Regions from separate parts of the Psychrobacter sp. CX16 genome, predicted to be linked through region 2. Evidence: predicted binding sites of a transcription regulator. Region 2 holds the regulator's gene; each other region holds the start of a gene.

Region 1 (3,217 bases), on a different contig from region 2:
ACTACGTCCTTGTATGCCATAGTGCTTTTGGGCTTGTTTGTAGGTCATGTCGCCTTTTTCTACTTGCTCTACAATAGCTAATTTAAAGCCGAGTGTGTAATCTTTCTGTGTTCGTTTAACCCTTGATCTTTCTGCTTTGTCCATTTATAAGCTTCCTTTTCGTAAACTTATTTTAGGACGGGACATTGACAACAAAAAAGGCACTTAGAACTCTAAGTGCTTTTTTTATATTGCTTATTTTATATTACTTATACTGTGTGCTGCTTTTAGAAAAAGTACTGCAAGCCAGCGCCAATGGCTAGCACCTCTGTATCACCGTTGGCAGTTATAAACCGCTCATTACCATTGGCATCTTGAGTGATATCTACCACGCCTGTCACATCATCAGCGCTGTTGTAACCGGCATAAGCGTGAGCAACGATATTTTTGCGGATATTGTAAGTACCACCGACTACAACCTGCTCAGAGTCGGCATTATCCACACCATCTAAGTTTGAGCTGTTGTTGTATTGTACATAGACGGTCGCCGGTCGCGAGAAGCGATTGACATCCATATTAGCGCTTAGCACATAGCCCTTCTCTTTTTTCGAGTGGTTATCATAATCTGCTTGCTGATATAAAGCGCCCAAAGTCACTGGCAACTTTGTCATCTTACTCAAGTCATAAGTAACCGTGCCGCGTACCAAGTCGCCTGCAAGCTCAATATCTTTATCATAACCGATACTGGCCTTTAATCCTTTACCTTGATCAAAGGTAATCGCACCCCCGTAACCCTCATTACCGCCTTCGTCATCGAAGGTCTCATTGGCTACATACATAGCCACAAATTTAAGCGGTAGATTGTCATACTCAGGCGACATCCACGTCACTGAGTTTGACACACGAGGCGGTGCATCTATCATATTCAGCGCTTCAACCCGGCGACTATCACTCGGTAATGCAGTAGTACCTAGATTATCCCAATAACCTTGGGTTACACTTACATTATTAATCTGATCCACTGGCGAGAAATAACGGCCCACCAAGACATCACCATAGTTTTTATTACTTAAACCCAGATAGGTGGTGCGATGCTCTAGTGTATCACTGTCACCATCCACATCGACTTGATACTCAAGCTTATACACCACATCGGTTGTCGCAGTCATTGGTTCAGAGCCCTCTAAGCCAATAACCGATTTATGTGAGCTGATTTCAAAGTTATCTTGGTCGACATCACCGCGTACATTACCTAATTGACGGTCATTATTACTGTCAAATTCATTGTCGCTATAATCCGCAATCATAAAAATTCGGCCATATAAATTGGGCTCAGCATGGGTAAGTGAAGCGCATAAACATGTAAGAGCGGAAACGAGAACCTGCTTTTTCATAAGACAACTCATTAATATAAATATAAAAGGCAACAAAAATTCATCATAACATGTAAATATAGAAGCTTTATAACCAAAGCGCCTTTAATAAATCACAAAAAAGTCTGCTATTGAGTATAATTATGCCATTTTATTGTCTAGTCGTTCGCAGACTGTATCTGTTTAAATCTGTTGTTGAGAATCATCCATGAACTATCCTAATGCTTTGCACTATCTCAGTTATGCTCCGCTATTATTGGCAATGACAGGCTGCGCCACCACGCCAAACACCCCATCTGAAGGCGCTATTAACACGCCCGCCTCTACCTCATCCACCACAATAAAAGCCGCACCGAGTAAGCCGAAAGCGTTTAGTGCTACAGAAATTAAAGACATCAGTGCTGCATTTCAGGCTGGCAGCTGCGATTTAACCAAGCTTACCGCACAAGGCCAGAAATATGGGTTAGACAATACGTGGGTCAATCTATATGAGCGCACTCCTAAGCCGTTATCGTCATTGGACCAAACAAACCGCTGCTTTTTGGCACAAAGTAATGAGTTATTCGCCTATGGAGATGACTTCTATGGCGAATCTTCTGATAGCTTAAACAAAAGCTGGTTTAAAAACGCAGCTAGCATCCCTGACGATGCTCATATCGTCAGCATGCGCTATGTGACGCCGAAAGTCTTGGTACCCAATTGTGACTCTGATTTAGGGCGTCCGGTTATCATCGATTATGAAAAAGATGAGCAAGGTCGTATCAGCCGCACTATCTTAATCAATGAAGACTTCGATCCAAGCTGCGTAAAATAAGTAGATAGGCTGCATGCTCTGTATAGACGGATTAATAACATTGAGGCAGCCAATACGGTTGCCTTTTTTATGGCACCTATATGCCATCTATATATCAGCTATTTATGATATTTAAGGTTTACATTATCGTACTACTGTACTAGAATACTGAAACATATCGACGAGAGATACCTATCGTCCATTAAATTTAACAGACAGTGATTTATTATGACAACCCATAATTTAGCGTATCAAAGCCTACTGACCCATTTATCTCAGCTTACACAAGATGAGGAGATTGATGCTGTATTGTCTGCGCTACTGACGGACAAAGAGCAACAAGACATTGCTAATCGTATTCGTATCTTTGATTTATTAGAGCAAGGCATCACCCAGCGCGCTATCTCACAGCAATTAGGGGTTGGTATTGCTACCGTTTCAAGAGGCGCTAAAGCCTTACAGCAGCAAGATAATAATGCCATTTATAAGTTATTGGCCACGCACCGTCAGAGCAAACCCGATGCAAAAGGCACCTAATAACAATTAATAGGTTAACCCTTAAATTTAAATACTTTAGCCACTATTTTGGACATTCTTTATGAGTACAGCGACTTCTAATCAGCCTCATCCTAATCCTATTAATATTCCAAGTAAACCCATACGCATCAAGCTTACCCAAGATATTGACTTCTTTGAGCTGTTTAAGCGTATTGAAGCCGAGTTTGATACCTGTTATTTGCTTGAGTCATTGGGCGCAGAAGGTCATATGGCACGTCATCATGCGATTGGCTTCTCGCCAATAATGACGGTAGCCGCTCCTGATCGTAACACCCTACGTATTACTGATAATAAAAACGGTGAGGTAACTGACTATACAACCGATAATCCGTATCAACTACTACGCACCATTACCCCTCAGCATGTTATTGCCCGTGAGCAGACTGGCGGACTCGTTGGTTATCTTGGTTATGACAGCGTTAACTTTTTAGAGCCAAGCTTGAATGCCAAAGCCAGTGAGCATTTTGAAGCTTTTAAGTTTGGTGTCTATTTAGATGGGCTGACGCTCGATAAG
Region 2 (3,217 bases):
GTATTTAATAGCATTGGTAACCAGATTTAATAAGGCACTGTTTAGATATATCTCAGAGCCATAGACATCTCGCTGCGAATCAATATGCAAATCAATAACATGACCATACTCTTTGTTATATGCCTGAGCATCATCAAAAATACTGGTCAATAATCTTGGCATATCAATACGTTCTTCTTTAATACGCTCTTCATTCTCAAGACGAGACAGCAGAAGCAGATCATTAATAATATGATTCATCCGTCCTGTTTGCTGCATCATTAAATTAAAACCACGGCGCCATTTAGGGTCTAAATCGGGCTGATCTGAGAAGGTCTCGATATAACCCATGAGTACTGTCAGAGGTGTGCGCAGCTCATGCGACACATTACCCACGAAGTCTTTGCGCATCTGTTCAAGATGCTGTAGACGGGTGACATCATAAATAATCAGCAGCTTTTCAGTACCAAAGTGAGTTACCTCACATTGCAAAAACCGCTCATAATTACGCCATGAGCGTAGACGCACTCCCTCATTAGGCGAGCTTGCAGTCACGTAATATTCTTGGAATTGCGGCACATCGATTAAATCTAAAATACTACGACCCTGATCTTCTGAGCGCAAATCTAATAAGGTCTCTGCTGCTTGGTTCCACCACTCAAGACCATCATTTTCATCCAGTAAAATAACCGCATCTTGTAGCGCCAATAATGAGCTGCGTATCTTCTTAATCAGCCCCATCATTTTCTGATGCGTCATTTGCTCTTGCTTTTTACTCTCATATAGCTGATTGGCCATAAAGGTCAAGCTACCTGAGAAATCAGGGGGCGGCAAGGTTAACGAGCGACTCATCCAATTGTAAAACTGCTGTACCGCATACAGTCGCCAAACGTAATACAGCACTAGTCCGACAACGATACCCCACGGCAGCGAGCCCATATAAACGCCTAATGCTGCGCCGCCAACCACTAAAGTAATAAGCCATTTAAAATCTGACCAAAATAAAGTTGTGCCGTGTTTGACACTGTCTTCACGTCTTTTTTGGTTGGCCGCTCTATTTTCTTTTGGCATTAAACTGGGCGCGTTCGTAGCGCCCTCCTCAGATGACTGATCTTCTATTACAGGTGGCTCAGCCAGATTAATACTGCTGTCATTTTCTATATCATTAATCTGCTTTTTGGGGTCTTTCGACGGTGTCATGACACTCTCAAATGTATATTTTCTAATAAGACACTACTTTAATACGGTCATGATAGGTTATCAACAATTTGGGTAATAAATGATTAGCCATGTATTTGCGTCGAGAAGCGATAGCCGGTGCCGCGTACAGTTTGGATAAAACCTGCATAATTATACGGCTCTAACACTTTACGCAGCCGGCGGATATGCACGTCAATGGTACGGTCTTCCACATACACATTACCGCCCCACACTTGGTCCAATAACTGTGTGCGAGTATAAGCACGTTCTGGGTGACTCATAAAAAAAGCCAACAAACGGTATTCTGTCGGACCAATCTCCACAGGTATACCGTCGGCTGAAAGACGTTGGCTCACTGGATCAAGACTTAGGCCCTCAGCTTCAATCGGCTTCTCTCCTGACAGAGCGCTACTACGGCGTAAAACTGCTTTAATACGCGAGACCAATTCACGGGTTGAAAACGGCTTAGTGATATAGTCATCTGCACCCGCATCAAGGCCTTGCACCTTATTGTCTTCTTCACCTCTGGCAGTGAGCATAATGATAGGAATTTCAGACAACAACTCATCTTTTTTTAGACGGCGGCATAAGTCGATACCAGACTGATTACCCGGTAACATCCAATCTAACAAAATCATAGCCGGTCTGTGGTCAACCACATGATTGTGCGCCTCGTTGACATCTTCGGCTTGCAAGCATTCATAACCAGCCATCTCAAGCGTAGTCACGATCATCTCGCGTATGGCAGGCTCATCTTCTACAACTAATATGGTTTCCGTATTCATCTGATTACTGTCCTATAATTTCACGTACTGCTTTTCAGCACTAATATATGCGTCATTACCTATAAATATGACCGTTATATTACAACGTACAATTATGACAGCTAGATGACAAATAGTGAATATTATAGTCTAAAGCGTAACCAGTCCCTATTAACAAGCAAGGGCTTGTACTTGTTAGCAGTCTCATAGCTTCATTTCATCTAAGCTACTTAGCCTATTTTGATAATCTAATTAATTTCTAAAATAAAGTTTAAAGGCCCATCATTATCGGCTTTGACCAGCATATTGGCACCGAACTCCCCTGAGGCCACGTTATCGTATTGCGCCTTTGCATAGTCGATCAATTGCTCAAACAGCTCATTTGCTTGAGCCGGTGGCATCGCACCGCCAAAGTCTGGACGACGACCTTTGTCCGTTTTTGCCATTAGTGTAAATTGGGATACCAACAGTAAGCCGCCTTGTACTTGCTGAATATTCTTATCAAGCTTGCCTGCCTCATTATCAAAGATACGGTACGTGAGAATCTTATCTATCATCTTTTGCGCACTTTGCAAATTATCCTCATGCCCAATACCAATATAAGCCAAAATACCGTGCTCAATCTCGCCGACTATTTGGCTGTCTACTGTCACGCTGGCTTGTGTTACTCGTTGAATCAAAGCTTTCATATTTATTTATTCCTAAACCGGCGGTCATTTTTCTAAACTTATGTTCTATCTAAACGTGCTTATTGGCCATTATGATAAACTAGCCTTATCACTAATTTCTTATAACAACTATATCTTACATTTAACGTTTAGCTTACTTTTAAAATTAGGTTCGTATTTCGTTAAAGACTACTTTATTATTTAAATCAGTCAATAAAACACACTACTTTCCTCATCATTATCGGTATTTATTATGAAAAACATGATTAAAGATTCCATAAAAAAGCAAACTCAAAAAGTATTAACCCGTGACGGACTGTTTACCACGTTACAACATATCGTACCCCAGCAAAAATTAAGCGAAACAGCAGGTAAATTGGCGGCCAGTAAAAACCCTGTAGTTAAACGAGCCTTTGTGCATGGTTTCGCCAAAGCTTACGGCATTACACTAGATGAATACGCTCGCAAAAACTTAAGTGATTTTAGCAGCTTTAATGACTTTTTTACCCGAGAGCTTGATGACAATGCGCGTCCGATTGATGATAGCGCACACGGCATCGTCTCGCCAGCCGACGGTATGATTTCGCAAATTGGTGCTATTGAGCA
Region 3 (3,217 bases), on a different contig from region 2:
TTGAATAGAGCAACGGCTTCGTCTGGGAATGGAACATAATCAAGGTCTAATGCCGCTTGATCACCTTCGTTATATGCCCAGTTAAAGAAGTTCAATACACCAGCAACTTTTTCAGGGTTCTTAGGCTGTTTGTGTACTAAGATGAAGGTTGCTGCAGCGATAGGCCATGCATCGGCAGTATCTGAGTTTGCGATAACTTTGTAGAAGCCTTCCGCTTTTGACCAATCAACGTTACCAGAGGCGGCGAATGATTCAGCAGATGGCTCAACTTTGTTACCCGCAGCGTTAATCATAGCGGTATGAGACATGTTGTTCTGCTTAGCGTAAGCATACTCAACATAACCGATTGAGTTAGGTGCTTGAGTTACCATACCAGCAACGCCTTCGTTACCTTTACCACCAACGCCAGTACCGGTTTGGTCAGTTGGCCATTCAACGCTTTTATCAACGCCGATGTTAGCCCAGTCGCTTGATACTTCATTTAGATAATAAGTGAAGTTAAACGTAGTACCAGAACCGTCAGAACGGTGAACCGTAGTGATATTGGCATCAGGAAGCTCAACGCCTTCGTTTAATGCAGTGATTGCTGGATCGTTCCACTTAGTGATTTTACCTAGGTAGATATCAGCCAATACTTCGCCGCTTAATACCAATTCACCAGGCTCAATACCTTCGATATTAACGATAGGTACAACGCCGCCGATAACGGTTGGGAACTGGATAAGACCGGCTTCTGCTAGCTCTTCTGGCTTAAGCGGCTTATCTGATGCACCGAAATCAACTGTGTTTGCTTTAATCTGCTTAACGCCACCTGAAGAACCGATAGAGTTATAGTTGACTTGACCTTTGGTAGCGTTTTGGAAGTCAGCAGACCATTTTTGATAGATAGGTGCTGGGAAAGATGCACCGGCACCACTGATGTTCATTTCAACGCCTTCAATGTCTGTGTAGCTATCAGCACTACCAGCAGTTGAATTGGTTGATTCAGAAGCGGTTGTGCCTTCAGTAGTGGTGGCTGTCTCACCATTTGTAGCGGTGTCGTCCGTTTTCTTGTCACAAGCGGCTAAACTTAAAACACTTGCTACTGCTACGGCTAATAGTGAATAACGCATATTCTCTCCTAAAGAGTCATTGATAAATATTTTTATATAGGTAGGTAAAAATAGAGTTGCCACATAATGATGAATCCTTTTATCAGCTCCTCTATCGGATTGAGCACATTTTGCCCTCTAAGTATGACAGTTTGATGAAATAATTATTTATTGTAAAAAATAGTAACTTTTAGAAAGCAATCTTTTTAAAAACTTACATTGCGTATGCTTTAACACGACTCCCACAGAGCTATCTATCTCACCATTAAGTATTCTTTACATTGACTTTACCTATTAGCAAGGTAAACTAAACCGTAGTCCTGTACACTACGCATTCAATGTTTTGGTGCAGACAATTTAATTTTGCTACCCGTCAGGGCTCTTAATAGAGTAATACTTAGGACTAACAGCCTAAGATTAACGGTAACGCCAAGATTCTATTGTAACAATGTGTCCCAACCATTAATGAAAAAACAGGTACAACCTATGAAAAAACTTTTTATGCCATTTGCTCTGCTGTTAACTATGTTATTAACAGTACCTGCCAACGCTGGCCTCGCCTCGTGGTATGGTCCAGGGTTCCATGGTAAAAGAACGGCATCAGGCGCCATTTATAATATGTACGCCATGACAGCCGCTCATAAATCACTGCCTTTCGGTTCTAAAGTAAAAGTAACCAATCTTAAGAACAACAAATCGGTTGTGGTTAAAATTACTGACCGTGGTCCATTCACCCCAGGTCGTATTATTGATTTATCTAAAAAAGCAAACCAGTCGCTAAACTGCAACTTATGTAAAGTGGACGTCGAAGTACTGAGTAGAGGCGACGGCAAGTACCGTAAACAGTAAGCCTTACTGACATTATTATGTGCAAAAAGCCAATGGATTAATCCATTGGCTTTTTTTGTGTTATAAAGGAAATGGCATATAAGATTTAAATGCAATTGAAGACTGTTATTGGACTCAAAGTTTGATAAGATATCTGTATTATCAAAATCATTAAGACTCGGGGTGCAGGCCATCTGTTCGCTAATAGTTTAGTTGCTATTATTGGACAAAGCGTTTGCTGAGACATCACCCGTTGAACCTGATGCGGTTAATACCGCCGTAGGAAAGTCATTGCAACTCCCCTATCCTTTATAAAGACCTGTTCATTATCATGACTCTTTAGAGCCAGACTCACGCTTATGTTAATCCTTTAAAATTAGCATGCTTATTTATCAATATATAAGCGCATAATATTTAAAGAGACATCTCAAGCTACCGTCTGCTGATACAGGGTTTATTTATAAACAAATAGGGTACTGTCAAAACGACAAAATCTGCACTTACCGAGTCTTTATTTTTACCTCCGGTTTTTTAGCCTTTTATTCTAGAAGCCAACATGGCAATTGCCATTAGCAAAAAATAAGGAAATTCCCATGAGTAATGCAGAAAATAGCATCAAAACCCCCGCTCACCGCAACGCCAAAGACGAGCGCTTTGACGAAGAAGCCCGCGACTTAACGCGTAGCCTGCCCGCCTCACGCAAAGTATATATCGAAGGCTCACGTCCTGATATCCAAGTGCCGATGCGTGAAATTACTCTAACCGATACCCCAACTGGCGGTTTTGGTCTCGAAAATGGCGAAAAGAACCCGCCTTTTTATGTCTATGACACCTCGGGCGTGTATACCGACCCCAATGTTAATATCGATTTGACTAAAGGCTTGCCAAAACTGCGTGAAAAGTGGATTGAAGAACGTGGTGATACTGAAATTCTAGACGGCCTATCAAGCAACTACGGTAATGAGCGTGCGCGTGACATCAAAACTGCTAATATTCGCTTTGCTCATATCGACAAGCCACGTCGTGCCAAAGCAGGTAACAACGTTACCCAAATGCATTATGCACGCCAAGGTATTATTACTCCTGAAATGGAATACATCGCCATTCGCGAAACTCAAAAGCAGCATGAACGGACCGATATGCGTCAACATGCTGGCGAAAGCTTCGGTGCCAATACCCCAAAAATTATCACCCCTGAATTTGTGCGTGATGAAGTAGCCGCCGGCCGAGCCATTATCCCAAACAACATCAACCACCCTGAATCTGAGCCAATGATTATCGGTCGTAATTTCCTAGTG
Region 4 (3,217 bases), on a different contig from region 2:
AAGTGGCCGCTTACGCTGACCTAGAAGCACAAAATTGATATAATGTCACAAACCCTATTTATAACAATAAGAGGATGGTATGTCTAAAAAACAGAAAGGCGACGAAACCAACGATATCAAAAGTGGTGACAAAAAAGAGGATAGCGAAGTGTCTAATCAAGACAGTGGTAGCGCGCCAAGTACAACGCCAGAGGCGACGAAAGCAAAAGTCGGTAGTAAAGGTTCTTTAGGCGATAATCTATTTCATCCTAATCTTATTAGTCCGCTTGATAACGATCGTATTCGTATCAATTCAGGTTTTACACGCGATTCTGAACGCATCAAAAACGACAAGCATGACTTTGAATATGATGCGGTCGTGATTGGTGCCGGTCCTGCCGGTGAAGCCGCAGCGATGAAGCTTGCTAAATCTGGTAAAAAAGTGGTTGTGGTTGATCCGCGTACCCAAGTCGGTGGTAACTCGGCGCATGTGGGTACCATTCCAAGTAAAGCACTGCGTCAGTCGGTATTCAACTTAATTAACTATCGCCGTGACCCTTTATTTTCACAAGGTCTTGATTATTACCAAGTACCGCTGAATAAAGTATTGACCAAAGCCCGTAAAGTGGTGCGTAGTCAAGTTGAAACCCATACCCGTTTTTATGAGCGTAACCAAATCGAAGTGCGTCACGGTTGGGCAAGCTTCGTCGACAAACACACGCTTAATATTGAATTGGGCGATGGGATGGGCTACGAGACAATCACTTTTAATAAGGCGATTATCACCGTTGGTAGCCGCCCATATCACCCAGACTTATTAGACTTTGATCACCCACGGGTGTTTGATTCTGACAAAATCCTTCAGATGGATTATGTGGTCAAAAAAATCATCATTTATGGTGCTGGCGTGATTGGCTGTGAATATGCGTCAATCTTCACCGGTCTTGGCTACAAAGTTGATCTGATTAACAACCATGATGAGCTCTTAAGCTATCTGGACAAAGAGATTAGTGATGCTCTAGCGCACGACTTTAGACAGTTTGGTGTGTTGGTTCGTCATAATGAAGAAATCGAGAAGCTAGAGACTTTTGATGATTATGTGGTTCTACATTTAAAGAGCGGTAAACGCATCAAATCAGACGCTATTCTTTGGTCAAACGGCCGTTCAGGTAATACAGAAAGCTTGAACTTAGATGCCATTGGTCTAAAAGCCAATAACCGTGGTCAGTTAAAAGTTGATGATACTTATCGTACAGAAGTTGATAATATTTATGCTGCTGGTGATGTGATTGGTTGGCCATCGCTTGCATCTGCTGCTTATGACCAAGGCCGCTGTGCCGCTGCCTTTATGGTAGGCGATGAAGATGCTGAACCGGTATCTAGCGTACCAACTGGTATTTATACCATTCCTGAAATCTCTAGTATTGGCAAGACTGAGCAAGAGTTAACCGATGAGAAAGTACCTTATGAAGTTGGTCAGGCATTCTTTAAGCATCTAGCGCGTGCTCAAATTATCGGTGAGCGTACTGGGGTATTAAAAATATTATTCCACCGTGAGACGTTAGAAATTCTAGGTATCCATTGTTATGGTAACCATGCGTCAGAGATTATTCATATTGGACAAGCGGTTATGAAGTCTAATAACACGTTGGAATACTTTGTAAATACTACCTTTAACTACCCAACGATGGCAGAAGCTTACCGTGTAGCAGCTCTTAATGGATTAAACCGAGTGTTCTAAGGCTATTAAACCAAAAAAGTATCATTCAATAAGCAATTTATTGATATTTAATTAATAAGATTTCTTTAATAAGGACCGCAACTATGCGGTCCTTTTTTATTGTCGTAAACTATCATTCAAAAGATTTAATAAATCATACGCTCTCTCATCTGTATTACTGCCTCATAGCCTTAAAAACCCTCTCTCGAAACTATCAACATTTATTAAGAAGTTAAACTATAAAATGTCATTAAAACTTAATAAGACTTTGACATAGTGAAGCGTGTTAAATCGAGTCAGTAATTCAACACAAATAATAAAAACTAGAATTGGGGAATTATATGAAAGCCGATGCTAAGGACAATGAGATTGTAGAGGTAGGCTCACCTAAGGTTAATATCATATTCGCTTTATTATTGACGGTAACCACAGCCTACTTTATCTGGTGGGGATTAGAGTATACCAATAATTATCCTGTCATATTTATAACCGCCACTTTGTTTGGCGTATTTATGGCATTCAATATCGGTGGTAACGATGTTGCAAACTCTTTTGGTACATCGGTAGGTGCGGGTACATTAACCATACCCCAAGCACTAGGGGTGGCAGCCGTTTTTGAGGTCAGTGGCGCAGTCATTGCAGGTGGTGAGGTCACTGATACCATTCGTAAAGGGATTGTTGATCTCAATGGGTTGACCATTGAGCCTATGCAGTTTGTTTTTTTGATGATGTCAGCGTTATTGGCGGCCGCAATTTGGTTATTAATTGCGACTAGGAAAGGTTGGCCAGTGTCTACCACGCATGCCATTATTGGTGGCTTAGTGGGTGCTTCCATGGTACTCGGATTTACCTTAGCTGGGTTCAATGGGTCTGTTCAAACCGTAAAATGGGATAAAATTGGGCTTATTGCCGTGTCATGGGTGTTGTCACCTTTGCTAGGTGGGGCAGTGTCCTATGCTTTATTTTATCAGATCAAAAAATATATTCTAAGCTATAACGATTCTGCGGCAGAAGTTTTAAAGCGGTTGCATGAAAAAAAGCAGTTAGTGAAACAACAGGATAAAACCGCCTTTGAAAACTTAACTGAAATGCAAAAACTGGCGTACACCAGCTCTCTTGCGCGCGATGCGCAAGCCTATCAAGAGGAAAATATTAGTGAAGAAGATTTAGAGTCTGACTACTATAAAAAGATTTATCAAATTGAGCGTGAGCGCTATGAAGTAGACGCGTTCAAGGCATTACAAACATGGGTGCCATTAGTTGCGGCATTTGGGGGAGCAATTATTAGCTCAATGCTCTTATTTAAAGGACTTAAAAACCTACATTTAGGTCTCACTACTTTAAATAACTTTTTGATTATGGGTATGGTTGCTGCCATTATTTGGATGGCAGTATTCATCTATGCCAAGTCTCTTGAGAATAATAATAAAAATTTGCCTAAAGCGACGTTCATTTTGTTTAGCTGGATGCAGGTGTTTACAGCGGCTGGATTTGCCTTTAGTCATGGGTCAAACGATA

The links. The regulator PhoB, encoded in region 2, activates phosphate uptake and scavenging genes when phosphate is short. The targets are predictions, from matches to a motif close to TGTCATNAANCTGTCATAA.
Region 1: a site for PhoB is predicted at 1,494-1,512, ahead of AC2SLM_RS11110 (porin). Genes of this name have one in related genera too.
Region 3: a site for PhoB is predicted at 1,234-1,252, ahead of pstS (phosphate ABC transporter substrate-binding protein PstS). Genes of this name have one in related genera too.
Region 4: a site for PhoB is predicted at 1,945-1,963, ahead of AC2SLM_RS11585 (inorganic phosphate transporter). Genes of this name have one in related genera too.

Annotation. Positions count from the first base shown of each region.
Region 1 is NZ_JBXYJF010000033.1:31,860-35,076, reverse strand. Features, by position in the region: partial or broken gene AC2SLM_RS11115 (helix-turn-helix domain-containing protein) at 1-144, opposite strand, end outside; gene AC2SLM_RS11110 (porin) at 267-1,373, opposite strand; gene AC2SLM_RS11105 (hypothetical protein) at 1,561-2,166, shown strand; gene AC2SLM_RS11100 (Trp family transcriptional regulator) at 2,374-2,682, shown strand; gene AC2SLM_RS11095 (anthranilate synthase component I family protein) at 2,744-3,217, shown strand, end outside.
Region 2 is NZ_JBXYJF010000016.1:32,738-35,954, forward strand. Features, by position in the region: gene phoR (phosphate regulon sensor histidine kinase PhoR) at 1-1,179, opposite strand, end outside; gene phoB (phosphate regulon transcriptional regulator PhoB) at 1,263-1,964, opposite strand; gene dtd (D-aminoacyl-tRNA deacylase) at 2,192-2,632, opposite strand; gene asd (archaetidylserine decarboxylase) at 2,874-3,217, shown strand, end outside.
Region 3 is NZ_JBXYJF010000025.1:21,648-24,864, forward strand. Features, by position in the region: gene pstS (phosphate ABC transporter substrate-binding protein PstS) at 1-1,112, opposite strand, end outside; gene AC2SLM_RS09720 (septal ring lytic transglycosylase RlpA family protein) at 1,578-1,940, shown strand; TPP riboswitch at 2,089-2,222, shown strand; gene thiC (phosphomethylpyrimidine synthase ThiC) at 2,513-3,217, shown strand, end outside.
Region 4 is NZ_JBXYJF010000037.1:4,635-7,851, reverse strand. Features, by position in the region: gene sthA (Si-specific NAD(P)(+) transhydrogenase) at 80-1,720, shown strand; gene AC2SLM_RS11585 (inorganic phosphate transporter) at 2,041-3,217, shown strand, end outside.